Regions from separate parts of the Beggiatoa leptomitoformis genome, predicted to be linked through region 2. Evidence: predicted binding sites of a transcription regulator. Region 2 holds the regulator's gene; the other holds the start of a gene.
The links. Region 2 encodes PhoB, which activates phosphate uptake and scavenging genes when phosphate is short. Its sites were predicted from a motif close to GNNTGTCATAAAACTGTCANAT; they were not measured.
Positions count from the first base shown of each region.

Region 1: a site for PhoB is predicted at 9,342-9,363, ahead of AL038_RS14415 (inorganic phosphate transporter). Genes of this name have one in related genera too.

Region 1 covers NZ_CP012373.2:3,407,661-3,424,526, forward strand. Annotated here, with positions in the region: gene AL038_RS14390 (MFS transporter) at 52-1,251, opposite strand; gene AL038_RS14395 (MATE family efflux transporter) at 1,526-2,917, shown strand; gene AL038_RS14400 (response regulator) at 2,999-3,940, opposite strand; gene AL038_RS14405 (ATP-binding protein) at 3,954-5,276, opposite strand; gene AL038_RS14410 (acetyl/propionyl/methylcrotonyl-CoA carboxylase subunit alpha) at 5,550-7,553, shown strand; gene AL038_RS14415 (inorganic phosphate transporter) at 7,685-9,301, opposite strand; gene AL038_RS14420 (RpnC/YadD family protein) at 9,581-9,922, opposite strand; gene AL038_RS14425 (RpnC/YadD family protein) at 9,929-10,309, opposite strand; gene AL038_RS14430 (Rpn family recombination-promoting nuclease/putative transposase) at 10,316-11,344, opposite strand; partial or broken gene AL038_RS14435 (IS5 family transposase) at 11,735-12,472, shown strand; one part of gene AL038_RS14440 (IS5 family transposase) at 12,630-13,044, shown strand; one part of gene AL038_RS14440 (IS5 family transposase) at 13,044-13,378, shown strand; gene AL038_RS18965 (helix-turn-helix domain-containing protein) at 13,334-13,498, opposite strand; gene AL038_RS14450 (hypothetical protein) at 13,624-14,475, shown strand; gene ureG (urease accessory protein UreG) at 14,678-15,286, opposite strand; gene AL038_RS14460 (MerR family transcriptional regulator) at 15,380-15,736, opposite strand; gene ihfA (integration host factor subunit alpha) at 15,714-16,016, opposite strand; gene pheT (phenylalanine--tRNA ligase subunit beta) at 16,022-16,866, opposite strand, start outside.
Region 2 covers NZ_CP012373.2:1,742,786-1,759,651, forward strand. Annotated here, with positions in the region: gene AL038_RS07280 (thiamine pyrophosphate-binding protein) at 1-1,267, opposite strand, end outside; gene AL038_RS07285 (SDR family NAD(P)-dependent oxidoreductase) at 1,325-2,050, opposite strand; gene AL038_RS07290 (class I SAM-dependent methyltransferase) at 2,131-2,844, opposite strand; gene AL038_RS07295 (TonB-dependent receptor plug domain-containing protein) at 2,963-5,146, opposite strand; gene AL038_RS07300 (TOL_0243 family YfiR-like periplasmic protein) at 5,152-5,742, opposite strand; gene phoB (phosphate regulon transcriptional regulator PhoB) at 6,177-6,872, opposite strand; gene mutM (bifunctional DNA-formamidopyrimidine glycosylase/DNA-(apurinic or apyrimidinic site) lyase) at 6,917-7,732, opposite strand; gene AL038_RS07315 (DUF2157 domain-containing protein) at 7,736-8,764, opposite strand; gene AL038_RS07320 (class I SAM-dependent methyltransferase) at 8,916-9,560, opposite strand; gene AL038_RS07325 (BtaA family protein) at 9,613-10,839, opposite strand; gene lipA (lipoyl synthase) at 11,084-12,034, opposite strand; gene AL038_RS07335 (hypothetical protein) at 12,100-12,291, opposite strand; gene ispF (2-C-methyl-D-erythritol 2,4-cyclodiphosphate synthase) at 12,474-12,956, shown strand; gene urtA (urea ABC transporter substrate-binding protein) at 13,134-14,507, shown strand; gene AL038_RS07350 (MalY/PatB family protein) at 15,111-16,274, opposite strand; gene AL038_RS07355 (tetratricopeptide repeat-containing sulfotransferase family protein) at 16,280-16,866, opposite strand, start outside.

The DNA of each region.
Region 1 (16,866 bases), 1.7 Mb from region 2:
CTGCTTGCGCGCCATATTAACAAAGAAAGATTTAATTTTTAAATAAAATCCTTATATTGCCGCTTGTAACCGTGCTAATGGTCTATCCAAAATGGGTAAATGTACAATTGTGGAAATAACCGCTAACGCAATAGAAAGTAACCAAATAATATCGTAAGACCCTGTCTGTTCAAAGACATAACCGCCTAACCACGCGCCTAAAAAACTGCCCACTTGATGGCTAAAAAACACAATTCCGAATAACATCGCAAAATATTGTGTGCCAAAAATGCGCGCAACGAGACCACTGGTTAATGGCACCGTTCCTAACCATAAAAAGCCCATGGTAGCTGCAAAAATCAATGCAGAATAATGTGTTATTGGTAAATAAATAAACAAGCTAAGAACAATCGCCCGAATAAAATATAACCAACTCAACACATATTTTTGTCGATAACGTCCGCCTAACCAACCAAAGGCATAAGAACCTAAAATATTAAAAAAACCGATTAGCGCAAGGGCTGTCGCGCCTGTCATTGGTGTTAAACCCTTATCAGTTAAGTAACTGGGTAAATGTATTGCGATAAATGCCACGTGAAAACCACAGACAAAAAACCCCAGATTTAACAACCAAAACCCGCTATGTGTATGTGCTTCTCGTAACGCCATTTTTAATGATTGTTCAATACTGTTTTGAGTGCGGGCGGGTTTATCCTGCGCAAATCCTAAGGCTAATAAGGGCATTAATAAGGCAGATAATGCCATTACGACAAAGGTACTTATCCATCCTGTCGTGGATAACAAGGCTTGTCCCGCAGGAACAAAAATAAACATGCCAAATGAACCGCCTGCGGTAACAATGCCCAATGCTAAACTACGCCGTTCTGCACTGACAGCACGCCCAACCGCTCCCAACACAACCGCAAAAGTAACGCCACTTAATCCAAGCCCAACCAACATGCCTAATGTCAATTGCAACGTCAGTGCGTTATAACTGAGTGTCGTGAGTAATAAACCTACGCTATACAATAACCCACTGACAAACATAATACGCATACTGCCGTAACGGTCAGCGAAATAGCCAACAAACGGTTGAACAACCCCCCACAATAAATTTTGCATGGCAAGTGCTAAGCCCACCATTTCCCGACTCATATTTAAATCTAGCGTTATAGGGCGGAGAAATATGCCAAAAGTTTGGCGAATCCCCATGCTGATGGAGACCAATAAAACTCCACAGATTAAGATTGATATAATGTTGCGCTGTGACATCTGATATAACTCACCGTGTTAAACATATTTAAAAATTGAAATCCTATTTTTTAGCATAAAAATACTGAATATATTAGACATTCGCTATAGTAGAATTAACGGATAAACAGGATTTTTATTTGGTAACACTAAAGAAGTAAGGATAAGTCATTTTCCTGATAAGCGTTGTCCAAATCAAAATTCTTAGGATTATTAGACTTATTTGTATCTGTCAATTCTGATTCAGCCCATTTTCATGATTAATCAGTATTTTTTTCACTACCTTGTGTTTTCTATGAACTTATCGACCAATAATGTTTCTGTATTACAACTGAATTCACAACCCCCCACTATTTATGAGATTTTGCGTTTCGCATTGCCCTTGGTGTTGGGCTTGGTAACGAATGCACTGATGAATTTAACCGATACCATATTTATGGGGTGGTTAGGTGCTGCACAACTTGCAGCCATTCCCTTTGCGGCGGGTATTTACCTGATAGGCTGGATATTAATGGTGGGGATTATGCGCAGTTCCATCAGCTTTATTGCCCGTTTATTTGGGGCAAAAGAAAAGCATAAAATTGGTTCAATCCTGTTTCATTATCAATTACTAGCCATCATGGGCTTGCCCTTATTACTTCTTTATATTCAAAGTTTTCCAATTTTTAGCCAGTTAGCACAATTATCGCCAATGGTTGCGGAATACGCATGGAGCTATTTACAAGTATTAGTGTGGGGAACGGCGTTTACGTTGTTGCTCATATTATATACATCGTTTTATCAAGCCATTGGTAACTCTACTTTTCCCATGTACATCTCCTTGATAGTATTAGTTATCAATGTGATTTTAGATTATGCGTTGATTTTTGGTAAATGGGGAATGCCAGCATTAGGGGTAGCAGGCAGTGCGTATGCGACTATTTTGGCGCAAGCAGTGGGTGCATTTGTTATGTTAATAACGTTGATATCTGCCGAAAATCGACAGCAATTTCACCTGCGTTATTGGCAACGTCCTGATATGAATTTGCTTAAACAAATTTTTTGGGTGGGATTTCCTCAAGGATTGGGGGATTTTACAGAGTTGATTGCATGGGTAGGGTTAAGTGTCATTGCGGGCAGATTGGGAGATACGGCGTTGGCGGCTAATAATATTGGTATGCAGTTTACCTTAGTTTTATTTCTCCCCGGACTTGCCTTAGGCATTACAGCCGCCTCTTATACAGGACGATTTTTAGGGGAAAACCGTCCTGAACTGGCGCGTTTAACTACCTATAAAATTCTCTCTATTGGCGGTCTTTACATGGGAATATTGGGGATTCCATTGTGGTTTTTTGGTGCGGAGATTGCGCGCTTATTTACGGAAGATATTGTTATTATTACCGAAGCAACCTATGTCTTTAAAGTAATGGCTTTGTATCAGTTATTTGATTGTATTGGGATTATTATCAGAGCAACATTAAATGGCGCGGGTGATACACGAATACCAACTTTATTCTTATTAGCTTGTATTCTTATCGTTATGTTCCCGCTGTCGATAATATTTTCTTTATTCATTACACCGCCATTAATGGGCATTTGGCTTGGTACGTTTGTTTACATGGTGGTTTTAGCAATGCTTATGCTTTACCGTTATCGTTCTAATCATTGGGTAACGATTCAGCTAGAAACGCGGGCGATAATGGTCTAGGGATAAAAAGAGGGTCTGAATCAGAATTTTCAAGATTGTTAATATTGGAAATTCTGATTGATAAACCGATGATAACGCCGTTTAATTAAGCGTTTGTTCGGCGGGACGGTTGCGTAACTTCCGAATAAATCCTAAAACCCGTGTTGATAATGTTTGTTGCTCGTCTGCTTTTGGCGTGTCCACGATATGACGCATTAATAATTGTGGTTTTAAATGTAATGCTTGGTAATGTTTTAGCGTTGCATCTAAACTGCGGGCTAACAAATTTTTATGAATCGGTTTAGGTAAAAAGCGATAAACTTGTCCATGATTAATTAAGCTAATCAGTGATTTTGTATCTTGAAATGAGGTTAAAACCACCGTTAAAATGTTGGGATTACACTGTTTCAGGGTTTTAATCGATGCAGTGATGTCCTCACCATTTAATTCAATTTCAGAAATAACGACACCAATCGGTTTGTTATTTAAGATATTAAACGCTTCATCTAAAGAAGTTGCCCAATGGGTGGGGTTGGTAATACCGATAATACTTTGAATTTCTTTATAAGTCCCTTCATCATTGTCAATAACCATAACATGCGGGGCTTGTCCAACAACTGGGGTTGGTAGTATGGCGATTGTATCTGTTTTACTTTGATGCAATTGCAACAGTTTTAAAGAAATTTCTACTGCTTTATCAACCGTTGCCTTTAATTCTTCTGCTTGCCAAGGTTTATTGATATAACGGAAAATTTCCCCTTCATTCACAGAGCCAACAATTGCTTGTAAGTCAGAATATCCTGTTAATAACAAGCGCATCGTATTGGGTGAAATATCTTTTGCTTGGCGTAACAAATCCACACCCAACATAATGGGCATCCGCTGGTCACTCACGATGACATGAACAGGTTCTTGTGCAAGCATTTTTAAGGCTTCGTTGCCATCTGTCGTACTCAACACCTTGTATTTCGACAAAAACAGCATTTTTAAAGACCGTAAAATGCGCTCTTCATCATCTACCAATAAAACCGTAGGTTTTAACATCTTCTTTAATCCTTCAAGCAATCACTGTGTGCGTTTTATCCGCTGTTGTTTGTTCGGTCTGCTCACGGGGTAAACTCACCATGAAGCGCGTCCCCACGCCTACCTTCGAGGTTACGCGAATTTTGCCACCATGTTGTTGAATAATCTGGTAGCTAATAGATAATCCTAAACCCGTTCCTTCACCGATAGGTTTAGTCGTAAAAAACGGGTCAAAAATTTTGGGTAATGTTGTTGCTTCAATGCCTTTACCATTATCTTGAATCGTGACATGTACATAATCAGCATCAGCAAATGTTTTTAACCAAATTGTGCCTTTATCTATAAGGGCTTGTGTGGCATTAGTAATTAAGTTTAGGAAGACTTGATTCACTTGTGAAGGTGAACAACGTACCGTTGGTAAGGCTGCGTCATACTCTTTTTTAATATTCACTTTATGCTTGATAATATTTTTCGCAATCACTAATGTGCTGTCTAAACAGTTATTTAAACATACACTTGCTGTTCTCGCTTGGTCTAGGCGACTAAAATCTTTTAGATTTAAAATAATTTCAGAAATTTGGTCTAATCCATATAAAGAGTCTTTAAATAGAGTTTGCATTTCATCTACCATTTCAGGTTCTTGAAAAGGCATACTTAAAGAATCTACTAATTCTGCTTGTGTTGCGATTGCGTCTGGGTCAGGCTCTTCAGCGGTTAAAAGTTGCACAAGTTGGGCATAACTTTGAATAGATTCTTGGCTTTGGGTAAAAAAGCCTTGCATCATTTCCACATTATTCCGCACATATCCTAAAGGGGTATTAATTTCGTGGGCAATGCCTGCCACCATCTGCCCTAACGAAGCCATTTTTTCTGATTGAACCAATTGCATTTGTGAATTTTTTAACGCCGAATAGGCTTTACTCAATTCACCAGTTCGTTGCATAACGCGCTTTTCCATTGCCTTTAGTAAATCTAAAACAACGCCAACCCCTTTATACCGTCCATTGTGCATAACAATAAAATCTTCGGTAATCGGGAATGTAATATTTTCTGTAATATATTGGCTAGCTGTTTCAATGGATTGTGTCAAACTAATGCGCAGCGGTTGCGGATTCATAAACCGCTCAATCAGATTTTTACCGTAAATATCCCGCCCGTATAATTTAAGAAAAATATCCATTAGTTGATACCGACTGATAATACCCACAGGTTTATCATTATCAACAACGGGCAAAGATAAAAACGGTTTATATTCAGGTAATAGGAATAGCTCCCCTACGTCATTCACCGTATGATTAGGGCTAATGGGGGTAATGGCTAAGGTTAAAGAACCTATATCAGAAACAGTTTTCATCATCAGTGCTAGTGAGCGTTAGAGGCGCGCTATTGTAGGCAATGGACTGTTACCTAATGATGACAATTTGATGACAATTCAGGTCTATCTGAATAGCTCATTTGTAATGGTGGTACGAATGCTGTCGCTTCAGCGTGTATTATTAAAAATAAAAATCTGTCTGATACAGAAATTTTTCCCTGTTTATGGAGAACATAAGGCGAAAATACTTTTTCATCTTTATAATAAAATCGCTGGATAAAATAATAAGTTATTTGCCTACCAAAAGGACAAAACATGTTTGATAAAATTTTAATTGCCAATCGAGGAGAAATTGCTTGTCGAGTCATACGAACAGCAAGACGATTAGGAATTCGCACAGTTGCCGTTTATTCTGATGCTGATGTCAACGCGCTTCATGTGAGCATGGCGGATGAGGCTTATCGTATCGGTAGCGCGCCTGCGCGTGAAAGCTACTTACTGGGTGAGACAATTTTACAAGTTGCACAACGTTGTGGCGTGCAAGCAATTCATCCGGGATATGGATTTTTATCAGAAAATGAAAAGTTTGCACACGATTGTCAACAAGCGGGCATTGTTTTTATTGGCGCGCCACCTGATGCGATTGCCGCAATGGGTTCAAAAAGTGCTGCCAAACAACGCATGGAAAAAGCCCATGTTCCCCTGATTCCGGGGTATCACGGAGATGACCAATCCCCAACGCTATTACAAGCGGAAGCTGACAAAATGGGCTATCCCGTCTTGCTCAAAGCAACAGCGGGCGGTGGAGGAAAAGGAATGCGCCAAGTGTGGCAAGCCTCAGAATTTGCTGATGCTTTAGCCGCTGCCAAACGTGAAGCCTTATCATCATTCAATGATGATAGGATACTGATTGAAAAGTATTTAACTAAACCCAGACACATTGAGATTCAAGTTTTTGCCGATACGCATGGCAATACCGTCTATTTATTTGAACGGGACTGTTCCATTCAACGCCGTCACCAAAAAATTTTAGAAGAAGCCCCCGCGCCCCATTTTTCCGCACAACTACGCGCTAAAATGGGACAAGCCGCTGTTGCTGTTGCCCAAGCCATTAAATACGTTGGTGCAGGAACGGTAGAATTTCTAGTTGATGAAGACGGTTCTTTTTATTTCATGGAAATGAATACCCGTTTACAAGTCGAACATCCCATTACCGAGATGATTACAGGCTTGGATTTAGTCGAATGGCAATTGTTAGTGGCAATGGGACAAGCCCTACCCTGTCAACAAGCCGAGCTAACCCTGACAGGACATGCAATAGAAGCCCGTATTTACGCAGAAGACCCCGCTAATCATTTTTTACCCACCACAGGGCGACTAAAACATCTTCGTACTCCCTTAGAAAATGCGCATATTCGTATTGATACAGGTGTGCGTGAGGGCGATACGGTCAGCGTTTATTACGACCCCATGCTTGCAAAATTAATTGTTTGGGACAGCGACCGTGCGGGTGCATTGCGCCATTTACGTGCAGCATTGGCGGATTATCACATTGTTGGTTTGACCAGTAATATCCCCTTTTTAGCCAATCTCACCGCGCATCCAGCCTATTTACAAGGTGATTTAGACACTGGATTTATTCCTCGTTATCAAGCTGATTTGTTTCCCTCCGCGCTGCCTGTTACAGATACCGTCTTAGCCTTAGCTTGTTTAGCTGTTTTACTAGAAAATAACCAAATTGCTCAAACTCAAGCGCGATGCTCCACAGACCCTTATTCTCCATGGCATTTAACCAATGGTTGGCGGATGAATGAGGAAAATTATCACGAGTTACATTTCAAAGAAGCAGAACAGACGCTAATTATCCAAGTAGATTTTTTAACCACAGGTTATCGCTTACATTTACCGAGTGGTGTAGTGTTAATGGTGCAGGGTGAAATTAACGATGATGGCTATTTGTTAGCTAATTTAAATGGTAATCGTATGAAAGCAATGGTTGTGCGTTATGCGAGTGAAATTACGGTTATGACACACGGCAACACGCATCAATTAACACTTTATGACCCTGCTTTGTTTGATGAAACACAAGACGATCAAGCAGGCAGTTTGGTTGCACCAATGACAGGTAAAATCATTGCAGTACATGTTAAACAAGGAGATAGTGTAAAACGTGGCACTGCATTAATGATTTTGGAAGCGATGAAAATGGAATACACCATTCAAGCCCCTTATGATGGCACAGTACAACAAGTGAAATTTAACACGGGGGAATTGGTTGATGATGGCGTGGAATTGTTAATCTTGGACGAAGTTATATAGCGATTGAATTTTACTAGTATGGTGTTACACACCTCAAAAATTATCGTGAAAAATTACTTCTAACAATGTAATACCTGCTCAAGCATTGTGGCTTGAGCAAGGAAAATCACCGCACATCAGCAGAGAGTAATCTACCCAACAAACACCATTGTAAACAACCAGAACAAGCTACCCGATAACAGCATCGCAACAGGCAAGGTTAAGACCCATGCCATCACGAGATTTTTAATCGTTGCTAACTGTAAACCCGATTTATTCGCAACCATTGTGCCTGCTACACCAGAAGACAGCACATGTGTGGTGGACACGGGCAAACCAAAGATATCCGCCGCACCAATCGTGGTCATTGCAACCAATTCTGCTGATGCACCTTGAGCATAAGTTAAATGGGTTTTACCAATTTTCTCACCCACAGTGACAACAATACGTTTCCAGCCAACCATCGTACCCAAACCCAACGCGATAGCGACAGCAATTTTTACCCACAATGGAATGAATTTAGTGGCGTTGTCCAGCTCTTTCTTAAGTGCTTTCAAATTACCTTTGCTGTCTTCATCAAAACTAAGGTTGCTATCTTTTCCCATTAATTGCAGAGATTCAGATGCTAAGTACATATCGCTACGCACGTTAGGTACTAAATTCGCAGGAACATTCGCTAAACTGCCATGCTGTTTAACTTGCACAGCAATATCACCCACCAGATAAGCCAATGCAGGAATCACTTCAGGCTGATAGCTTTTAGTACGAATGTATTCAGTTACCGATTTACGCACATCCTCGGGGGCTGCAACTTTAGCCGCTTTCTCCAATGAAGCTTTTGCTGCTTGAGATACTGCGAGAAACGTCGCTGAATGTTCTACAGGCATTGCACGGTTTAAAGAATAAGCAATGGGAGCTGTACCGATTAATATTAACATAATCAGCCCCATCCCTTTTTGACCATCATTTGAACCATGTGCAAAGGAAACCCCTGTACAAGTTAAAATTAGCAAACTACGAATCCACCAAGGGGGTGGTTCATTACCTTTAGGGGCTTCATATAGTGCTTTATTCTTTACTACAAGTTTAAGTACCAACAACAATAATGCAGCTACTCCAAAACCCACCATCGGAGATAGCAATAGGGAATAACCAACTTTAGAAACTTGCGTCCAATCCACACCACTAGTGCCATCACGCCCGTGCATGAGTGCATTCGCAACCCCTACACCAATAATTGAACCAATCATGGTGTGTGAGGAGGAGGCAGGTAAGCCCAATAACCACGTGCCTACATTCCACAAAATAGCCGCAATTAGCAGCGCGAACACCATAGCAAATCCAGAACCTGAACCAACTTGTAAAATCAACTCTACGGGCAATAAGGAAATAATGCCAAATGCCACAGCACCGCTGGAAACCAACACCCCTAAAAAGTTAAAAGCACCCGACCACATCACCGCCAAATTGGGTTTCATAGAGTGGGTATAAATGACGGTAGCAACCGCATTGGCCGTATCGTGAAAACCATTCACAAACTCAAAACCCAACGCAATCAGTAAGGCAACAACCAGCAAAAAGTAGGGGAACAGATTGTCAGAAACTGCTCCAGAGCCAGAAATATCAATTGCTAAACTATATCCCGCAAATCCTAGACCTGTTATCAACAGTCCTACAAATATAGCAACCGTTAATAGATTGGCTTTATGATCCAGATTAGGTTTACCACCTAAGGATGGTAGTATTGCATCAGCAGCGGATAAACTCATAAACGATGTCCTTGATGAAAACTGCCAGTTTAAATAAGGCATGTGACATTCGTATGTCATTTATAAGCTGCATGTAGCGTAACAACATATATTTAGGGAACAGACAATTGATGATTTAAGCGTGGGCGGATTAATCCGTGTGATAGTATTCAGTATGAGACTAAGTATATTAACCGATAATACATAACTAACTTGCTTTTCTTAGGTTCTCATGTCTAGTGAATTCTTGCTACTTTAAGGTCTTACATAAACTGAATTTAGAAAAAGCAGCTTCTTTGATTAATACTTTGTTGAAAAAGGGTATTGCTGGAGGAATGTTGCAAGAGAATCTACCACGATAGCTTCGCGCATCAACTGTTCTAAGCGTTCTGTATCATGAATTGCATCAATAGCCTGTTGTGCAGTGGGAGGAACTTCACCAAAACGCATGGTTAAAATCGCTAACAGCGCAGTTTTTATGCCTTCAGTTCTGCCTCTGACGATTCCCTCTACAATGCCTTCGGCTTTACCTTCAAGTTTACCTTGCTGTACGCCCTTCTGAATTCCTGATTCATACCAATTTGCAACCCGTTCCGCTAACATAACGTTTATCGTCCAGTCATTTTTAGGGATTTTAAACAAGTTTTATTAATCGTTAATGCGTTGTTGGAGGAATGTTGCAAGAGAATCTACCACGATAGCTTCGCGCATCAACTGTTCTAAGCGTTCTGTATCATGAATTGCATCAATAGCCTGTTGTGCAGTGGAGGGAACTTCACCAAAACGCATGGTTAAAATCGCCAACAGCGCAGTTTTTATGCCTTCAGTTCTACCTCTGACGATGCCCTCTACAATGCCTTCAAGTTTACCTTCAGCTTTACCTTCAGCTTTGCCTTCAAGTTTGCCTTCGGCTTTACCCTCAAGCTTACCTTGTTGTACGCCCTTCTGAATTCCTGATTCATACCAATTTGCAACCCGTTCCGCTAACATAACGTTTATCGTCCAGTCATTTTTAGGGATTTTAAACAAGTTTTATTAATCGTTAATGCGTTGTTGGAGGAATGTTGCAAGAGAATCTACCACGATAGCTTCGCGCATTAACTGTTCTAAGCGTTCTGTATCATGAATTGCATCAATAGCCTGTTGTGCAGTGGGAGGAACTTCACCAAAACGCATGGTTAAAATCGCTAACAACGCAGTTTTTATGCCTTCAGTTCTACCTCTGACGATGCCCTCTACAATGCCTTCAAGTTTGCCTTCGGCTTTACCCTCAAGTTTACCTTGCTGTACGCCCTTCTGAATTCCTGATTCATACCAATTTGCAACCCGTTCCGCTAACATGACGTTTATCTCCTGTAAGTCTATTAATTCAGGTATTTTCACTTCTGGTAAATGATAGGGTAAGTAAACCCGATTTAACCACGTTGCAAAGGCTTTTCTAATTTCTTGTTGTTCGGGTTCTTTTAACCATGAAATAAGCAGACTAATCACTTGTGAAACTTCTAGTTCATTTTGAGCTTTTTCTAGCCGAAATAATGCCGCAACAAGGTTGTGTAAACTCGATAACTCTTTCGGGTTATAAACGCCTTCATCAATTAATAAATAGTGTAGTTGGGGTTGGTATTTTTGAAGAGGGGAAGGCTCAATTAAATCAGCGACATTTAATGGGGCTTTCCAGCGGGGTTGTCCGTTGTAAAGCACTATCGGTAAGACAGGCGGGAGTTTGCCATTAATTAGTTTTGCGTTGAGTAAATCTTGATACAGCAAACCAACATAGACCATAAAGCGTACTGCCATGTAAATATCTATACGAGATTGAAACTCTAACAAAATATAAACGTAAAGCCATTTTCCCTGCCAGCGAATACGCCAAATTACATCGTTATCGCGACTACGTAAGTCGTCGCTGGTAAATTGTCCGCTAACTTTTTCTAAAGTCGTAAAGTCCAATTCTTTCACCCAATCTTCATGCACAAAGCCTTCTAGTAAGTCTTTGACCATTTCTGGATGAGAAAAGAAACGTTTATAACTTGGGTCGTGGTCAGGTGTTTGTTTAGGCGGCATGGTGGTTGAATCAACACCGTTTTTAGGCAGGAGATAAGACGAGTTTAGTCTGTTTTATGGCTACTGTATTTATCTTAAATAACACTAGGTTTTTTCTTTTAATAACCCAATAATCTCTTTTAAATAAGTAATTTCTTTTTGTTGTTGTTCAATAATAATATTTTGTTTTTCTACAATGTTTTGTAGGTCTTTATCAGTGGAATGGTAAATATTTTGTGACGAGTGTTCGTTACCTATATGATTATGGTTGAAAATAAAGGCTTTATATAATCCAAGTATTTCTAATAAATCGGTAGAGAAAATTTCTGCCAGTTTTTCTAGGGCGTGTCATCAAATAGTAAAAAATGTTATATTATAAGTATATACCCAGATATCGCCAAGGATAAAACAATGAGTCGTCGCTATGCCTTAACCGATGAACAATGGTCAAAACTAGAACCACTACTCCCTGGACGTAAAGGACATGTTGGAATGACAGCTAAAGATAACCGCTTGTTTATTGATGCTGTTTTATTCCGTTATCGCAGTGGCATTCCTTGGCGCGACCTCCCCGAACGCTTTGGTGATTTCCGTGTCGTCCATACCCGCTTCAGTCGTTGGTCTAAAAAAGGTGTCTGGGAACGTGTTTTCAAGATACTAAGTGCCGATGCTGATAACGAATATGCCATGATAGACAGCACTATAGTTAGAGCGCATCAGCACAGTAGTGGCGGTAGCGCAGTGGGCGTAGTACAGGGGGGTTAAGTACCAAGATTAACTCGGTTGTTGATGCATTGGGTAATCCGACCTTTTTTTTTGACTGCGGGACAGGCAAGTGACCTTGAGGGGGCTGATGTCCTTATTCCACAGATAAAGGCAAAGGCTTTATTGGCTGATAAGGCTTATGATGCAGATGAACGGGTTAGAAGTGTTTTAAAACAGCAAGGCATAGAACCTGTGATTCCGTTCAAGAGAAATCGTTTAAATCCAACCGATTATGATAAAGCTCTTTATAAGGCACGTTATTTAATCGAGCATTTCTTTGGTAAATTAAAGCAATACCGTGCAATAGCTACACGATATGATAAACGCGCTAGGAATTTCTTAAGTGGGGTTTATTTGGCTTCTACCTTGATTTTTTTGGCTTGAACCTTTAATCCTTATTATTTGATGACAGGCTCTAGTTTTGACAAGCTAATATCACTATCTCCACGTTCAATATTTCCATATCCATTAGAGCGTGTCATCAAATAGTAAAAAGTGTTATATTATAAATATATACCCAGATATCGCCAAGGATAAAACAATGAGTCGTCGCTATGCCTTAACCGATGAACAATGGTCAAAACTAGAACCGCTACTCCCTGGACGTAAAGGACATGTCGGGATGACGGCTAAAGATAACCGCTTGTTTATTGATGCTGTTCTATTCCGTTATCGCAGTGGCATTCCTTGGCGCGACCTCCCCGAACGCTTTGGTGATTTCCGTGTCGTCCATACCCGCTTCAGTCGTTGGTCTAAAAAAGGTGTCTGGGAACGTGTTTTCAAGATACTAAGTGCCGATGCCGATAATGAATATGCCATGATAGACAGCACAATAGTTAGAGCGCATCAACATAGTAGTGGTGGTGGTGCAGATGAAGCCATTGGACGTAGCGCAGGGGGTTTAAGTACCAAGATTAACTCCGTTGTTGACGCACTGGGCAATCCGACCCTTTTTTTTTGACTGCGGGACAGGCAAGCGACCTTGAAGGGGCTGATGCTCTTATTCCTCAGATAAAGGCAAACGCTTTATTGGCTGATAAGGCTTATGATGCTGATGAACGGGTTAGAGATGTTTTAAAACAGAAAAGCATAGAACCTGTGATTCCGTTCAGGAAAAATCGTTTAAATCCACCTGATTATGATAAAGCTCTTTATAAGGCACGTTATTTAATCGAGCATTTCTTTGGTAAATTAAAGCAATATCGTGCAATAGCTACACGATATGATAAACGCGCTAGGAATTTCTTAAGTGGGGTTTATTTGGCTTCTACCTTGATTCTTTTGGCTTGAACCTTTAACCCTTCTTATTTGATGACAGGCTCTAGGTGACATATTTAATTTTTCTGCGACTTCTTCCTGTGTCCAACCTTTTAAAGTTCTAAAAAGTTTAATCCTTTCATTTACTTTCATAATAATCCCTTTTTTCTGGGTTAAAAATCAGTTAAACGGTTGTAACTTCTATTATTTTTTGTGGATACTGTGAAAACAGTGGATTACCTTAATCAGGCGTTTTTTCACTTGGTTAGGAGGTCGTTATGAAGTTATTACGTGGGATAGTAACAACCGCATTGTTGGTAGGAATGCACAATGTTTACTCGGCTGATTATAGCTTAGATGCCAGTACAATGGCAGTGGGAGCAACAGCAGAGGAGAATTTAGTTGTTAAAGAGGGGTGTATTAACCTCGAAGAAAAATGTGATGTAGCTCAAAAAGCTAAATGGTTCAGTGCGCCATTAACTAAAGTAGGTTCATTAGATATTGGCGGTTCACTACAAGGTGATTTTGAAATTAACCTAACAATTAACATTAATAATGGTAGTAAAGGCATTGTTTTACTAACACCCGACAACAAAAGTATTGAGTACAATATAAGCTGGTATGGTGGTTCTGGTGGGGGGTTTAGCACACCTTCACTATTACCAAAAGGAATTGGTGAGGGCGGAAGTAGTAGATATGGGATAAACGGTTGGAATAGTATGCCTAGCTTCAATAATATTTCATTTACTGTGCGTCAGGGCGTGGCTAAGGTTTATATCAATGGTGGTGAATCACTTCTTGACCCAATTACATTTGACAAAAACACTGTATTTAGCCGTGTGTTGATTAAAGGGATTAGTTCTAGTGACCGTCTCTCCGAAGTCAAAGTACGTGGCTTACAATCAGCCTCCTTTTGTTCTGGAGGAGGGTCAACTACTACACCCACCACAACCGACAGTTGCGCTGCCAACTACAACGCAGGCACAGGTAAATTGACCATTCCTTGCGTTGCTGTTCCCGTATCATTACCTTTTGGCGGTACACAAACACTCAACTACAGCGTCGATATGCAACAACGCACAAACACTTTTGCCTTTGATTTAGATTTAAACTCACTAAAACAACGTTAAATATCAATAAAACACAGTTACTAATATAAGTAACCTACACACTTTCATCCTAAGTTTGGATAATCTAAATAGTGCGTTACGGTGCGAAAAAATGCACCTGACGCACCCTACGCTTGCTTGATACAGTAAGCCAGTATAAATAGATAAAATAAAAGGTTATAAATCGGGTCATAATCTTGGCGATTTAATCTTAAAATTTGCTTTATGTGTTTTTTATTCCGCCAGTAGTTTCAATAAACGCAATAATCTCCGCTAATCCTTCCCCTGTTTTTAAATTGGAAAAAACAAACGGTTTTGTGTCGCGCATTTTGCGTGCGTCGCGTTCCATCACGTCTAAAGACGCGCCAACGTAAGGGGCAAGGTCAATTTTATTAATTACTAATAAATCAGATTTAGTAATACCAGGCCCGCCTTTACGGGGAATTTTATCACCCGCAGCGACATCAATCACATAAAGCGTTAAATCTGATAATTCAGGGCTAAATGTCGCGCTTAAATTATCGCCACCGCTTTCAATAAAAATAATTTGTAAATTTGGAAATGTACGGCTGAGTTGTTCAACAGCCACCAAATTCATTGATGCATCTTCACGAATTGCTGTGTGTGGACAACCACCTGTTTCTACACCAATAATTCGTTCAACAGGTAAGGCTTGGCTACGCATTAAAAACTGTGCATCTTCTTTGGTGTAAATATCGTTGGTAACGACAGCTATTTCATAGCGGTCACGCAAATTTTTACACAATGCGTCAACCAGCGCGGTTTTACCCGACCCAACAGGGCCACCGATACCAACTCGTAAACTAGACATGATTTTTTTATGCGGACGTTGAGAAAAAAACGAAGGGGAGGGGGCGGCGGTGTGTTGCCATCCCATTGAATTAACAGGATGACAACAAACTAACTAGCTTTGTAGAAGGTATAAAACTTCTTCAAGTTCAGCCCGTAATTGCTGAATAATGTGCTGACCTTGTTGCAAGTTATTTTCTGGACTATCGCCCAATAATCGCTGTTTCGCGCCACCAATAGTAAAACCTTCTTCATACAACAAGTTGCGGATTTGACGAATCAAAACAACATCTTGTCGCTGATAATAACGTCGGTTACCGCGACGTTTAATCGGTTTTAATTGGGGGAATTCCTGTTCCCAGTAACGCAAAACATGCGGTTTGACAGCGCATAAATCACTGACCTCACCGATAGTGAAATAGCGTTTACCGGGAATGACAGGAAGTTCGTTATTGTTCGATGGTTCCAGCATACTCTTCTACTCGTGCACGAAGTTTTTGCCCTGGTCTAAAGGTTACCACACGACGTGCGCTAATTGGAATCTCTTCCCCTGTTTTAGGGTTACGTCCGGGACGTTGGTTTTTATTGCGTAAATCAAAGTTACCAAATCCAGACAATTTGACTTGTTCACCTTTTTCTAAGGCGGTGCGAATTTCTTCGAAAAACAAATCAACCATTTCTTTGGCTTCGCGCTTGTTTAAACCCATTTCGTCAAACAATCTTTCTGCCATTGCTGCTTTTGTTAATGCCATCACTGTTACTTCCTTAATTGTGCGTCTAACTGATGTTCTAGTGAACTCAGTATTTGTTCTAGGGTTTTGTCGATTTCCGACTCTGTTAGATTGCGGGAAATTTCTTGAAAAATCAAGCCTATTGCCAAACTTTTTTTGCCTTCTTCGATGCCTTTCCCCTGATAAACATCGAAAAGAGTCGTTTCTGCGAGGAAATTAGGCGCAGATTGGCGGACACAATCTAAAACTTTATCAGCAGTTATAGTATTTTGTACCACAACAGCTAGGTCACGGCGCACGGAGGGATATTTAGAAACGTCTGTGTAGCTAGGTGTTTCTGCATGACTCAGTGCGGCGAGTTGCAATTCAAATAAATAAACGGGTTGGGTGAAGTCTAATTGTTGTTGTAATTGCGGATGTAATGCACCGATAATGCCAATTAATGTATTATCTTGATAAATTTCCGCTGTTTGTCCGGGGTGTAATGCGGGGTGTAAGCCTGCGATAAAACGATAGGGTTTACGGCTGACTGCGAGTAAGTTTTCTACGTGGGCTTTTACATCAAAAAAGTCGGTATTGATGGCAGATAAGCCCCATTGCTCAGGATAGCGGCTGCCTGTAACGATGCCTGCTATCATGCGTTCTTGTTGTAAACCGTCAGCACTGGGTACGAATCGTAATCCTGTTTCAAAGAGACGCACGCGCGCTTGTTGGCGGGTCAGGTTGTATTGTGCGGTTTGTAATAGCCCTGTCCAGAGTGTAGTGCGCATGACGGACATATCGATAGCCGTTGGATTATCTTGGCGTTTGGCAATGGGATTGGCTAATGTAAGCCCTGCATGGTCGGGTGTGAGTTGTTTTTGTAAATCAG
Region 2 (16,866 bases):
ATCGTTGAGGCTTAATTGGTAATGTAATTGCGTCGGGATATTGTCTATATTTTTCAGGTGCGTTAATCTCAATATGACGTGGCGCACAAGCCTGCCCCAGTGTGCGACGTTCTATATCGCAAGACAACACATTTGATGGTTCTCCCCCCACTTTAGGTAACGCAATCTGATGCGTCGTGATGTGTTTCTCTAGTCTATGATGTAACTTATTAAAGATAGCTGTCAATCGCCCACAGACATGTAAACAAGCCATATAAGAGCGGGAAAAATATTTTGGTGTATGATGAACATGCACTAATTTATTATTCATCAATAATTTATCCCAACCATCTGTTGACCACTCACCCAAACTCGTTCCAATCGCTAATATTAAACCAACTGACTTATCAGCCAGTGCCTTACGCGCACTCAAATGTCCTGCAAACCCAAATACGCCACGATACAACGGATGATTTGAATTTATCCACGTTTTACCTTCGGGTGTTGTCACCATTAGTGCGTTCAATAATTCAGATAGTTTAACTATTTGGTCAATAGCACCTTCACAATCGCTACCAATCAAAAACACAATTTTCTTCTGCTTCTTGAGCAAGTCAATTAACCGATTAAAAAGTCTATCTAATGCACTCTCATCAATAAATGTAGAATCCAACAAATTAGCCAGTAAAACTAATCTGCCATCAAACTCATATTGTTTTTCCGTTTCGTACTCTTCACTTTCAATATCATTACTAACTACAAACTTAAATACATCAATAGGAACACTCAAATGTGCAGGACCTTGAGGATGACGTAAAGCCGCTGTAATCGCGTCTAGCAACTTACCTTCAAACTGATCAGGGTGAGAAATAATGCTACTGTAATTAGTACACTGATCGAACATTGATTGTGTATCCAACCCATCAGGAGATGACTCTTGAAATGAGCCTTTGCCAAAATTAGATAAGATTGTTTGTGCCGTAATAACCAACATAGGCGTATGGCTCAAATAAGCCGAAGCAACGCCCGTGATTAAATTAGTCGTACCTGGACCTGTTGTCGCGCAGCAAACGCCGAGTTTACCTGTTTCACGAGCATAACCATCCGCCATAAATGCGGCCCCTGTTTCATGCCGAGCAACAATTGCTTTTGGCCAATCAGCTCCTTTAAGCTGACCACGCGCTAAAGCATCATACAAAGGCGCAATCGCTCCTCCAGGAATTCCAAAGACATATTGAACTCCAATTTTTTTGAGATATCTAACAGCTAAATCGGCTAAAGTTGGCATGGTTTGGTGTTTCTCTAGTGCATCTGAATAGAAGTAAAAAATTATATACGTTATAAATTAAACAACACTCACACCGCCGTCAACGGTCCATATACTACCTGTTACATAAGTCGCCTCAAGTTGTGCAACGATAACATGTGCAACCTCTTCAGGTTTTCCAATACGTCCCAACGGAATTTCACTAGCTAACAATCTTTTAAATTCTGTTGCCGCCTCTGGACTACTACCTGCCTTATCAAACATAGGTGTATCAATAGGCCCTGGTGCAACCGCATTGATACGTATCCCCTTGGGTGTCAATTCTGTAACCATATTACACACAAAGGCATTGACTGCACCTTTTGTTGCAGCATATAAACATAAGTTAGATTTTTCCATTGTTTGCGCAACAACCGATGAAACGATACTGATGTTTCCCTGTCGTTTTTCTAATGCAGGGAGTAATTCCTTTATTAAAAAAATAGGACCCCAAACATTCGTGCTAAAGGACTCAAAAAAGTCTGTCCATTTGATGTCAGGAATGGGTATAGGTTTCGCAACTCCCGCATTACAAACAAGTACATCTAAGCCAGTTTCTAAAAAAGGAATTGCTAATTTTTGTAAGTCTTCAGGTTTAGACATATCAGCAAACAAAGATGTTACACCCAGTTCATTAGCCGTTTTTTGAAGTCTATTTGCATCACGACCAGAAATAAAAACGTCATAGCCTTTTTCTTTTAAAAGCTTCGCAGTTGCATGACCAATTCCTGAATTACCACCTGTCACTAGTGCTATTTTTTTCATTAAATTACACTTCTACTCAAAATGTGATGGTACATCACATTATCCATTGATACGATAATTCTAGCTTGAGTGAACAACATCTATAAACCCAAGTGATTTTTCAAAACAATTACTTGATGTGCCGAATATTTACTGACGTTCTGACAGCTAGAAAACCCTGCTTGCTTTGCCATAAACTCAAGTGTACTGGCTGTTTCTACAAAATCATTTTCCATTACATGACAACAAACTAGCTCTTTTTCCTCTGGTCTTATACCTTGCCATTCATTCCTTATGTGATAGCAATACCGTTGTAAATAAGTTGGGAGGTCTTCATTTTCTTCTCTCATCGCGTCAACCAATAGTAATATTCCATTTTTACTAAGGCGTTTAATAACGGATTGAAAAAAGTAGCTTTTTTCTTCATAAGACAAATGATGTATTGCAAAACTAGAAAAAATAACATCATACTGACGTTTGGTATTTTGCAGTGCTTGCAACAAATCTATTTTATGCAATTCTACAGGGCAGGCTAACAGACTAAGATTTTTCTCTGCCAATTCCAGTGCTGTTGCAGAAAGATCAACTCCACAATAATACGTTATGGGTAGATTCACTAATATGGGTGCCGAATAAGTAGCATCCCCACAGCCCAAGTCCAAAAAAGAGAATTCATCCTCTAATTCACTTAAAACACGAGCTACATCAGTGTATATTTCACGATGTGATAGGTTATTAGCAGTGACAACACGATGATAAATACTCCAAACATCCATAGTACCAAAATAGTCTTCTACACTTTTAATATCTTCCACGTTTTCCATCTCCACCAGTTATATATTTAACCTGTAATATTGAGGTACTTTTTTAGGAGAACTCTCGTAAATTTAAGCATCTACAAGAGTCCTAATATCATGACAAAACATAACTATTTCAGTATTTATACCGAAACTCTATAAAATAGAATCGTCCAGCACCAGGCAAGTCGTTAGGCACATTAACAACTGAACCACTGCTAGGTTCAGGAGAAGGATAACGAACATCTTCGTCAAATAGATTACGAATACCAAATGCAACGTTAGTATTGCCCGCTCGAATATCTTTGCGACGAATCGTTAAATCTACCGTTGTATAGCCGTTTAATGCAGGGCGTGGATCATTTAGCCCGCGTACCCATCCATTGTTCCAATTAACTTGGGTATCTACATACCATGTAGAACCAAGCAGATAATCTGCGCGTAAATAAGCCATCTGTTCAGGTGCATTATTCAAGACGTTATTTGCTTCATCTTTAGCGTTTTGATAACTATAATTAAAAAGCAAGCTAGACTTAATGCTGGTTTTCCAACGCGCTTCGAATTCAAATCCTTGCCCTTTCCAATCGGTCGCATTTGCATATTGCAATTCAGTATCACCAATAGCAATAAGTGTGATTTTATCCTTAATATTATATTGATATAGGTTAAAAGCTAAATGCAGACTTTCTAACGCACGATAATCAAAGGCTAATTCCCATGTTTCACTTTTTTCAGGTTTTAAATCTGGGTTGCCAAGAAGAGCTGGGTTGTTTCGGTTATATAAGTTTTGAAAAGAAGGCGCACGAAAAGCCTTGCCATATAGTAGCTTGGTTGTTAAATCAGAACGTACCTGCCAGACTAAACCAACACGTGGATTAACAGTTGAACCAAAATCAGAGTATTCATCGTAACGCACACCTGTTGTCAGTTCCCATTCAGGATTGATTGTCCACGCATCCTGTATAAAAAGATACCCATCAGTCCGTGATACTTCTGGTATAAATGAAGCGGATGTATCACTCACATCCACAAGAGTAGTTGGTGACACATCTTCGCCTGTAAAGGGATTAGTACCATAGTTTTTTACCTCTTTTACTTCATATTGGTCATAGTTAGCGTAACCGACACCAACACGTATCGAATGGTCATCAATGCCATGATAAAATCCAGATAATGCTAATTGTGTTTGATTTTCTGACGCTGATGGACGACCCAAATATCCTATTGGATAAGTACCACCGAATGCACCTATAGGAAAGATATAAAACTCTGCCTCAAAATGCGTATTCAAATAACTCAACTGTGTTTGAACGTCCCAATTTTTGGTAAATTTAGGGTCGTGATAAGTCAGATCAGCATTGATTCTTTGTTCAGACATAGGTTGATCTGAACCAAGTGCTTGCGCAATGCCTGTTCCAGCCCCCATATCCTCTCCCTTATGCAAACCTGCCCTTAATTGCCAACGCTGTTTACTAATATCAATATGAGTGTCATAGGTCGTAATTTCTGACCCATACTCGCCTGGTGCTAAAGATGCGTGTGTGCCAAACATACCGTCAAATACAGTTTGTGCATCACTTTCTACTGTACCTTGATGTCCATCTGTTTTAGTAAATTCAGCCATTGCCGCGATTTTAAAACCATTCCACTCACTACCATGTGTTACCCAAGTGTCTTGCGTGTTATAACTGCCAAGTCGTACACCCACTTCTGTTCCATCAATATCATCAGCCGTTTTAGTGATGATATTAATTACCCCAGCAAGCGCATCAGCCCCATAAACAGCAGAACCAGGACCACGAATAATTTCAATACGAGAAACTGTACTAATAGGAAAACCGCTCCAATATAATCCTTTAGAACCACGGTGTGAATCGTTAAGTCGAATACCATTAACTAAAACCAATAAACCTGAATCATGGTCTCCCGCTACGGAAATTCCGCGAACACTATAAACAGGGATATTAAAATAGTTGTATGAAACCTGTATGCCCGGAACACTACGTAAAGCATCATCGAGCGTTCTTGCACCCATTGCCTCAAGGTCTTGTGATGTAATAACGGTTGTAACTGCAGGTGCGCGGTCCGTTACCTGTTTTGCTCCTGTAGCAATGCTGGTTGTCTTTGCTTTGACTAAACCACCAAAAATATCAAAAGCATCATCCAACTTAATTTCCACTTCAGACAATTCAGCTAAATCTAAATCACGTAATTGTGCCAAACGCGCTCTTTTGGCTATTTCATCATCAGTTGCGGCATGTAGGTCTAACGCTAACAACACTAAGCAAGCTGTGCATAGATAAATTGTTATCTTATTCATGTTAGTTACTCCGCCCCTCTTTGCTGATTAACCGCTTTCAGTTTCGAGTTATCAGCACTTATATCTGTTGCAACTCTCAAAAGATTCGCACTCGGCTTAATGGCAACCGCATTGATTATTGTTGAATCTAAGGCTAGGCGGACTTTATTATCTTCATTGTAAAATTTGAGCATTCCACCTTGTTCAACAAAATTCGCCATATCACTCACAGTTAAAATGGGCAGCCGTTGGAGTGCTTGCAAAATCGTTTTTAGCCGTGCTTGTTCCGAATCACTAATAAATAATACATGACACGAATTTGCTTCTTGTACTTGTTGCAACCGCTTTACCTTAATAGCATGTCCGTGTACTGTTTGATTTTCAACTACAATATCAATATTTTGTTGAAAGGGGTCGCGTCCTAAGATACAAATATAAAAAGATTGATTTTTGTTATCTGATAGGGTTGTTGGAGGATAATACAGAAAGCTGCCTAGTTTATATAAAAAGGTTGCTTTAATTTCGTATTCTTCCGCAGCTGACAGTGCGTAAGCAACTGGCTGGTAGAGTAACGTGATGAGGGCGAATATCACTATTCTCCCTAATAATGTCGACATAGTGGCTTCACCTAAACATGAAAATGTAAGGAAAGTTTACTATAAAGTTTTTTTAACAACAATATTAGTGGACTAATAGCTTTTTGAGAATTTTTTTTATAACGATTTGTTACAACCGCGATATGGTTACTCTAAAGCACAATGTGTAATATACTGTATATTAAATTTTTTTGGGATTGGCTAAAAATATAATGGACAATTTTGGGGAATATTATCAATCAATAATATTGATAATATCTGCCGATTGCGCGCTTAAATTAGAAAACAATGGACATATTAGATTTCTTGTAAAAGTATCTTAGGAAAAATGACAACGGATAATACCGCTTTTAGTGGTATCCATGCTGCTTTTGCAAAAGGTTTATTGCGGATACAAAAAAAGGGCGAATTCATTCGCCCTTCTATATAACACCTAATTAAACATAATATTAGATTTATTCGCGCGTCGAAAATCGATAACCTACTCCGCGCACGGTTTGAATTAAATAATCATAATTATGATCAGCTAACGCTTTCCGTAAACGGCGAATATGAACGTCGACAGTTCGTTCTTCAATATAAACATTTCCACCCCATACTTGGTCTAATACTTGGCTACGGCTATAAACCCGTTCAGGATGGCGCATAAAAAAGTAAAGCAAGCGAAATTCTGTAGGGCCCATTTGTACTTCTTGCCCTGCAATTGTTACGCGATGTTCATTAGGGTCTAGGCGTAATTCATTAACCGCAAGCTGTTCACCTTCCGAATGGGTAGAAGCACGTCGTAACACCGCTTTAATCCGCGCAACTAATTCTCGTGGCGAAAAAGGCTTGGTAACATAGTCATCCGCACCCACTTCTAACCCCCGAATTTTATCGCTTTCTTCACCACGAGCCGTTAGCATAATAATAGGAATTTCTTGCGTTTGTGGTTCTTTTTTTAGTTGGCGCGCAAATTCTATACCGCTAACTTTATTAGGTAACATCCAATCTAATAAAATCAATTTAGGTAGTTGGTTAAAAATTAAGGTCTGTGCTTGACGGACATCAGCCGCTTCTGTGACGATAAACCCCGCTTTACTCAGGGCAAGGTTTAACATTTCCCGAATAGGGGCTTCATCTTCAACAATAAGAATAGGTTGCTCTGACATTTTAAAGGTTACACAGGTTAATGAATAAGAAAAGGTGACAAGTGTTATGTCTGACAATGCGGACAATAATACGTTGCTCGTTGTCCAAGTATGATACGTTCAATTGGTGTGTTACAGGTTACACAGGCTTGCGTGGCACGGTCATAAACCCGCAAGGTTTGGCTAAAATAACCCGGTTCACCTTGGGTATTAACAAAATCACGTAAGGTTGTCCCTCCCATTGCGATTGAAGCAGTTAATACTTCGCGTATCGTACTGGCAAGCTGCTCATAACGGGTTAACGTAATCTCGCCCGCCGCGCGAGTCGGGTGAATGCCTGCTAAAAACAGGGATTCACTCGCATAAATGTTGCCTACCCCAACTACAACATGGCTATTCATAATAAAGGTTTTGACGGCAAGCTGTTTTTTACCTGCTTTTTGTTGTAAGTACTTGCCCGTAAATTCATTTTCTAAAGGTTCAACGCCCAAACTTGCAAGCAATGGATGCTGTAAAACAGGTTCACTTGTCCATAACACACAACCAAAACGACGCGGGTCGTGATAACGCAGGCTAAACGTTTGTCCAAACTGGATTAAAACATGGTCGTGTTTTTTCAGTGGGGTATCAGGAGAGACAATGCGTAAACTGCCCGACATGCCCAAATGAATAATTAAATGTCCCGTTGGATATGCAAACAGTAAATATTTACCTCGTCGTTGAATATGTTGCAGGGGCTGTCCTAATAGATGTGTTGCAAGGTCTGACGGCACTGCCCAACGCAAGCGCGATTCACGAACATCAATAGCGGTAACAGTGCGCCCTTCTAAGTGCTGCGCGATGCCTCGGCGAGTGGTTTCAACTTCAGGTAATTCGGGCATGATTTAATGACGTATGCGTTGTTGAGGAAGTAAATATTTTAGAGAACGCGGCAATTTTTGTTGTATGACCTCGTTAAAATAGGTTACATACCGTTGATATTGCACGCCTAAAAAAATCACACTTAAGCCTATCAAGGTTAAAATAAAAGGAAATAGCATCGAGTCGGCAAACACGCGATAAGATAAATGTCCCACATAAATCAAAATACCTAATGCCCCAAAAATCACAAATACCTTGCGTTGTAATAATACTGATAGAATAAGTAAACTAAGATTGACAATGAGATAAAGCACCCGTTGTAATTCCTGTTCAGTATCCATCAATATCAACGTAACACTGACCCAAAACGCTAACATGCCAAATAAATATCCCCAAAAGGCGTAATCTTCACGAGTACGGCGGTCAACTAAATAACTTCCCAACAACATAATAACGCCAAAATACAAGGTAATCGCTCGTTCAACTTGCCAACTAAAGGCGGCTTCACCACCAAAAATAGTCGGTATCAGTTCTATGGATAAAAACCAACAAGCAAAAGCAATGGGAGCTGTTAGGAATGGGAATGGCACAAACTTCAGTGTAATAACGCCAACAATGATAGTGCCAATGGCCATCCAAATGCCACGTTGTGGGAACAAAAAGCTTATATTTTCTTGTTGTTCTAGCAACAGTTGAACGCCAAAAACGGCAAGCGGTGTCATACAAACAGCTAAGGTAAACAGTAACCCACCTGCTACCCGTTGTTGGGGCTTTTGCCAACAAATACTCCCGAGCAAGATAAACAGTAAAGCGTACACCGTCGCAATGCCAATAATGCCAAGACTGCCAAATAGTTGCCATGCCTCAGATAAAAACCACGTCATCGCACACAGTACCAGAAACGCACCCAAAAAATAGGCAATATTTGCCATATTAAATTGGGGTTGTGTTTGTCGACTGGTTAAAAACTGCCACAAGGACGTTGCTTGTGTTGCATCGAGAATGCCTTGTTTAACCGCATCTTGAATGTCTTGTTGGGAAACTTGCATCATCGAAGACCTATTTTTTTAAGCATTAAGGGAAATTAGGTCTAAGCGTAACAAGGAATGGTTTGATTCACAATTTGCTTTGTAGATTGCAATACATCACAGACAACACCGCCTTGAGCAGCGTTATCTGTTTACTAACGTAACAAACAGCAGTTTATTTTTTCTTAAAACGCGCTAAAAACGCATAATGTCCGCCCAACCCGCGTGTGGTTAGCGTGCCAAGCTCTTGTTTTTCCATATTTTCTAAATAAGGCAATAAATCAGGTGGATAATGTACGCCAAACAAATCAAGCCAACGAGTTAGCACATATTGAAACCAGCGGGGTAAATCACGTTGGTCAGAAAAATCAACGATATGTAACTCGCCACCCGTTTTTAAATTCTGTAATGCCGCTTGTAAGGCTTTTTGCCAAGGCGGAATCATGGATAACGCATAAGAAAAAAAGATTTTATCAAACGGCTTATCTATATTAAACAGCTTGTTATAATCCAACTCTTCCGCTAAAGCTTGAACTAGATGAATATTTTTTGCGTCAGTGTTTTTCTCTACTTTTTGCTGCGCCGTAACCAGCATTTCGTTAGACGCATCTAAACCATAAAACTGTGCATTAGGATAACGCTTTGCGAGGAGCAACAAATTTCGTGCTGTACCACAACCCATTTCTAACACCGTTTCACCTGCCTGTACAGGCATTTCACGAATGAGCGTATCGCGTCCAAATAAATAATATTTACGAGTTATATCATAGATATACCGTTGATAACGATACATCTGATCCATTGCTTGCACTTGGTCCATATTTTCAATCCTCTTTCAAATTGGGGCGAATGGATACGCCCCAACTGATGCACTAAGCAAATGAATAAATATGGAAACCGCCATAAATCGCCGAGCGGTCTTGTTTAAACAGCTCTTTAGAACGTTCTTCTTCATAAACAAAACGGGAGCGTAAAGACGCAGGCAATGCCTTTTCAATAGGTGATTCGGGAGACGCGGTGCGGAAAATAATGCGCGTGCCTTCTTTACCAACCCGTGCGATTTCTTGCCACAATTCGGTTAAGGCTTCTGGTGTCATCCAATCTTGTGAATCAAGAAAAACGAAACGGTCTAAACTGGCATTCGGCTGTTTACGCAGGCAACCCATTAATGAAGTCACATGGGTTTCAACACGATGTACATTTTCTTTCAAAACATCAAAATGTTCAGCTTTCAAATAATCAGGCAATGCAACCCGTTGTTTATGGTCATAGCTTGAGCTAAAGGCTTGCCATGCAAAGTAATTATTTTCTATTGGAAATTGGCAAGATAAACGTCTTACACGCTCACGGTATAGATTGACTAAATTGCCTTGTGATTCCTCTTTCATATAATCATACTGCTGTGGAGGAATCCCTAAGCTAAAGACTGCAAAGGAAAAATTGCCGATTAATTTTACAACCCAATAATCAAATAAAGGGGCGATTTCTTCTGCAAAGATTTTTTCTTGGTCAGCGACAGAATTAGCGTGCAAAATTTTGCCTAAATCATAACCCGCAATTTTGGATAATCTGTGCAAAAAGCGCATGAAATAACCAAAGCGGGCTTGACGATATAAGCCTTTTGTAAAAAAATTAATTCGCGCGGAGGATTTCGTTAAAAACGTCTTATTTTCCCAAAAAGCAATGGCTTCTGGGTCTAAATGTGGTTTGATGTGGGTTTTGTATTTTTCTACATTATCAGGACGATTGCCATAACCGAAAAAGTCATAAAAATCATCGTATTTTGGTAAATTAGCCAATGCAGCTAATTTAAAACGAGTTAGGTGCATGTGATATTGATTCAAGTCCACTGCAACAATGGCTGCAGGGCGTTCAATCAAATAATTTAAAATATTACAACCACCAGAGGCAATTGTGAGAATGCGGCTATCTGATGTTAGTTGTAAGGCTTGTAAATCAACGTTGGGATCTTCCCATATCTGATTGTAAACAAAGCCATTAAACCAAAAACTGAATAAACGCTCTAATATGCCTTGACGACTCATTAATTCATTTTGATGAACCGCCGTTTTTAGTAACTCAGCAGACACTGCACTCATGTTTTCTTTCCCGTCACGGTGTTTGTATGATCTTAACGATACTAATCAATCTAAATGACGCTTTGATGACAGGTATTTTAAATATTCTGGAGTAAACCAATCTGTTTAGCACTACTCAATTTATCTGCTGTAAGATGAACAAAAACCTTTCTAATTTTAGGTAGATAGCGATATAAAATAATTGCGTTTTGTATCCCCCGCAAACGGGGGAGAATTTATTCTGATGGTTCTAAATTATAAAACGTTAAAAAGTTCCTTCTGCTTGTTTATCCGCATGATAAGAAGAACGTACCAATGGCGCACTAGCAACTTGTTTAAAGCCCATTTGTTTGGCTGTTTCTCCCAATTCTTTAAATTCTTGAGGAGTAACATAGCGTTGTAATGCTAAATGATGTTGGCTAGGTTGCAAATATTGCCCTAATGTCAACATATCGCAATCATGCGTGCGTAAATCCGCCATGACCGCCTGTACTTCTTCTAGCGTTTCTCCTAGCCCTAACATCAAGCCTGATTTTGTTAATACATCAGGATGTTGCGCTTTATACTGTTTAATAAGGTTTAATGACCACGCATAATCTGCTCCCGGACGTGCTTGTTTATATAAACGAGGAACGGTTTCTAAATTATGATTAAAGACATCAGGAGGGGCTTGATGCAGAATTTCTAAGGCTTTTTCTAGCCGTCCGCGAAAATCAGGGACTAATACCTCAATGCGTGTTTTTGGCGATAATTCTCGAATCGCGCTAATACATGCTACAAAATGCCCAGCTCCCCCGTCGCGTAAATCATCACGGTCAACGGATGTAATCACCACATAATTCAGTCCCATATCAGCAATTGTATGGGCTAAATTTATCGGCTCATTTTCATCCAATGGTTCAGGACGACCATGCGCAACATCACAAAAAGGACAGCGACGAGTGCAAATATCACCCATAATCATAAAAGTTGCTGTTCCGCCTGAAAAACACTCGTTTAAATTAGGGCAAGAGGCTTCTTCACAGACAGTATGCAATTGATGTGTACGGAGTTTATCCTTTAAATCGCGCACGGCTGAGCCACTTGGCACACGAATGCGTATCCATTCTGGTTTACGTTGCGGTTCAGCGGGAACAACTTTAATGGGAATACGTGCAGTTTTATCCGCACCGCGTTGATGCTTACCAATTTCAACAGATTTGGATGGATTATCCATAAATTTCTCTATCTACATGAGGTGATTAAAAATTAGACAACCATTTTTAGTGATAAATAACATCACTATATAGAGGGTTTTTTATTAGGAACTGATTTGGCTGTCGGTTTTTCGGGGGGCGTAGCGGATTGAACCGTTGCTTTTTGTGCATCCTCCGCTTTTTTCTTTTTTACTTGTTGAATGGCGATTTCTTGCATTAACCACATTTCCTTTTCGCGTCGCTCTTGTTCTAAGCGTTGAACTTTACGTTTATACAAAAAAATCGTTAAAACACCTATAGATACTAGTAAAAAAAATAATATGTACATCATTTCCATAAATATTCGCCTCAATAAAAAATGTGCTTAACAATAAGTTTGGCAGACTCTGCACGTTATTATCAGGTTAATTCAGGCTAAAATAAAAAACTTTTTATTGTGGCAAGAGGGTTAAATTCAACATGCGTATTAAAACTGGGTTAGGGCAAGACAGCCATCGTTTTGTATTAGCCGACGAGCAAAAAACATTGTTATTGGGTGGGGTTGTTTTTCCTGATGAATTAGGATTAGCGGGTAATAGTGATGCTGACGTAGTGTTACATGCAATTACTAATGGTATTTCAGGCATCACAGGGGTTAATATTTTAGGAAAAATCAGTGATGACTTATGCTTACAACAAGGCATTACCGATAGCCGTGTATATTTGCAAGAGGCATTAAAATATTTGCACGGTTGGCAAATTTGCCATATTTCCATTAGCATCGAGTGTCGAACCCCAAAAATAACGCCCCGTATTCCAGAAATGAAACAACAGATTGCCGCATTATTACAAATAACAACGACTGACGTAGGGATTACAGCGACAACAGGCGAAGGACTAACCGATTTTGGGCGGGGTTTGGGCATTCAAGTATTTTGCATTGTAACGGCAATTCAAGCGTAGCGTAAACGTTAGAAATAGCAGAGAATGACAAGGTAATTTGCTTTAATGCGTTTTTTTAGTGCTATAAAGCCGAATACCTCACCAAAAAAGTGCGTTATTATGCTGAATAATTTTAAGGACATAGAAAAAACTTAGTTAATTAAAACACTCAGATATTTTCGTATCGTGGCATAAGTATTGCCCGTAACAAGTGCAGTCGATACCTATCGACGCATTCCTCTCGCTACAGGAGAAAACTACATGAAAAAAACCGTGCTACACGCCTTTAGCAAAACTGCATTACTCAGTTTAACCGCTGGTGCGACACTCCTTGCCAGCCAATTCACTCTCGCCGCTGACACTATCAAAGTCGGCATTCTGCACTCCCTTTCTGGCACAATGGCCATCAGTGAAACTTCGTTAAAAGACATGGCACTGATGACGATTGAAGAAATTAACAAGAAAGGGGGCGTTTTAGGCAAACAGCTAGAACCCGTTGTTGTCGACCCTGCATCTGACTGGCCTTTGTTTGCAGAAAAAGCCCGTGAATTGATTCAAAAAGAAAAAGTTGCTGTTGTGTTCGGTTGCTGGACATCTGTTTCACGTAAATCTGTATTACCTGTATTTGAAGAGTTAAATGGTTTGTTATTCTATCCTGTGCAGTATGAAGGGGAAGAATCTTCCTACAATGTGTTTTACACAGGTGCAGCTCCTAATCAACAAGCCATTCCAGCCGTTGAGTATTTAATGAGTGCTGATGGTGGTGGCGCGAAACGTTTTGTATTACTGGGGACTGACTACGTTTATCCGCGTACAACCAACAAAATTTTACGTGCCTTCCTTAATAAAAAAGGCATTACCGATACGGACATCATGGAAGAATATACCCCGTTCGGACATAGTGATTATCAAACCATCGTTGCCAAAATTAAAACCTTTGCGACAGGGAAACCCACTGCCGTTATTTCCACTATCAATGGTGACTCTAACGTTCCATTTTATAAAGAGTTGGGAAATCAAGGTTTAAAAGCAGAAGATGTGCCTGTTGTTGCATTCTCTGTGGGTGAAGAAGAATTACGCGGCATAGACACCAAACCGCTTGTAGGACACTTAGCGGCTTGGAACTACTTTATGTCTTTAGATACACCGCAAAACAAAGAGTTTATTGCTAAATGGCAAGCGTATGCCAAAGAGAAAAAATTAGCGGGTGCGGAAAGTCGTGTTACCAATGACCCAATGGAAGCCACTTATATCGGTATTAATATGTGGAAACAAGCGGTTGAGCAAGCGGGAACAACCGATGTTAATGCGGTACGTCAAGCATTAGGGTATCAAAAAGTTATATCTCCCTCTGGTTTTGAAGTACAAATGGATGCAAAAAATCACCATTTGCACAAACCTGTATTTATTGGGGAAATCACGGATAAAGGACAATTTAACGTTGTGTGGAAAACCGATGGTACAATCCGTGCGGATGCATGGAGTCCCTACCTTCCTGATAGTGCAAAGAAAACTGCTGACTGGACCTATCCTTGGGTTTGCGGTAATTGCACTGCACCACGGTTTAAATAATTTATTGCCGTAATATTTAATTAAAAACCTGACAGATAAAGTTGTCAGGTTTTTTTTTCGTTTTAAAAACCATCTGAATCAGGATTTTCAGAATTAAATCTATAGCTAACGCACTTTAAAATAATTATTGTAGGGTGGAATAGGCGCAAGCCGTATTCCACAACAGTGCAAGCTTTCTGCATAAACTCAGCTATTTTTGGCGTTTTATGGTGGAATACGCTACGCTATTCCACCCTACATTAAGCTGCTTTTTAAGTTGCGTTAGCTATAGTAACCGTATTTTAAAAAGAGAATAAGAAATGACCTATTCAACAGATTTCCGTAAAAAAGTATTGCTCGTTACCAAGCTCTGCTTGGCGGGTACTTGAACGCCCCACGCTTAATAAGCCCGCTTGTACTCGGCAAGCGGAGCTTGCAAGGCAGGCATTACCAAGCAGAGCTTGGTAACGAGCAAACCATCTGAATCAGAACTTTCAGAATTAAATAATAATGAAAGACAATAAACTTCATGCACAAAATAATATGGATAACACTGCTTCCAGCCGTATTGCAGCCGTATTGTTCATACAGATTGATTCAGCAGATAAATAATCGTTATTGCATTTACTTCAATAATGCGACCGCTTCCCGCAACCGATTCAATCCCATTACCAACTGTTCACGGGGACAGCCAAAATTAATCCGAACAAACCCTTTTCCACCTGCACCAAAGGTTGCGCCATCATTAAATGCAACTTTTGCATGGCTTAGGAAAAATTGAAAAGGGTCTTCTATGGGTAACGCACGACAATCCAACCAACCTAAAAAGGTTGCTTCAGGCGCAGTTAAATTGATATTGGGCAAATATTGCGTTGCAAAGTAGCTGATAAAACGGCTGTTATGGCTTAAATAGGCTAATAAATCTTCTAGCCAAGATTCGCCGTGTTGATAGGCGGCGATACTTGCCGTAATGCCTAAAATATTCACTTCAGGCACAATGCCTTGCATTGCACGTTTAAACTGTTGGCGCAGTTGTGGATTTTGAATAACCGCAAAGCTACAGCCTAACCCAGCAATATTAAAGGTTTTACTCGCCGCCATAAAAGTAATGCACTGCTCGGCTATCGCAGGGGACAGTGAGGCAAGCGGGGTGTGAGTGCGCCCATCTAGCAATAAATCACAATGAATTTCGTCTGAGCAAATAACAAGCTTGTTTTCTAAACAAATTTCTGCCAATTGGGTCAATTCTTCAGGTGTAAACAGTCGCCCAACAGGATTATGTGGATGACAAAGTAAAAACAAGCGTGTACGCGGTGTAATGGCTTGCTTTAGTGCATCGTAGTCTATTGTATAATTTAAAAATTGTTTTGTTTGACTGGCTTGTAACGCAACCGTTTGTAATTCACGTTGTTGATTAGTAGGTGCGGATAAAAATGGCGGATAAACAGGGGTTTGTGTTAATACGGCATCGCCGACCTCACCAATAGCACGACAAACAATATTCAGCCCGCTGACTAAGCCCGGTAATAAGATGATTTCTTCAGGGCTTACTTGCCAGTTGTACAAACGTGCTAATCGTTCAATGATTACCGTTAATAACGTTTGGGATTCTGCCCCATAGCCAAAAACACCATGTGCAACACGTTGTTGTAGGGCATTTAAAACAGGTTCAGGCGAGGGGAAATCCATGTCGGCAACCCACATCGGCAATATGTCTGCACCATATTTTTGCCATTTAATACTGTCCGTGTGTTGGCGATTTACCACATTATCAAACGGTGAAGACATGCGTATTACTCCAAAATTTTCTTTATATCGGTTAAATATGCTTCGTAGTGTTTCCAACGCGCCATCGAGCTTTTATACACAGGTTGCCTGACTTGCCAATGGCTTGCTGTGCGCACGGTGCGGGCGGTTTGGTGATAGTGCAAACAACGTTCATCCCATTCTATGCCACATGCTGCAATGAGTTGACGACTAATATCTTCTTGATTTACCAGTAGTTCTTCGTAACAAACTGTATGAATTTTTACGGGTAAAACTGTTTGCCAGTGTGCCATTAGTCGTTGATAGTCACGATAATAATGGGCAATATTATTTAAATTGTATGCGTAAGGATGATTTTGACTAAAGCGTTGAAAATAAATAGATAAGCAGGTATCTAGTGGTTCACGTTGACAATGAATAATTATCGCATTGGGAAATAAACGGGCAATCAAGCCTAAATAGAGAAAATTCGCGGGTAATTTATCGGTGACTTTCCGCGCATCTGGTTTATAGGCTTGTAATTGTTGTAAAAGTTTGTCCGCAAGGGGCCGCAAAACGTCGGCAGTCAACGCGGAGACGCAGGCGGGAAAAGGTGTATTTACCTTTAAAATAT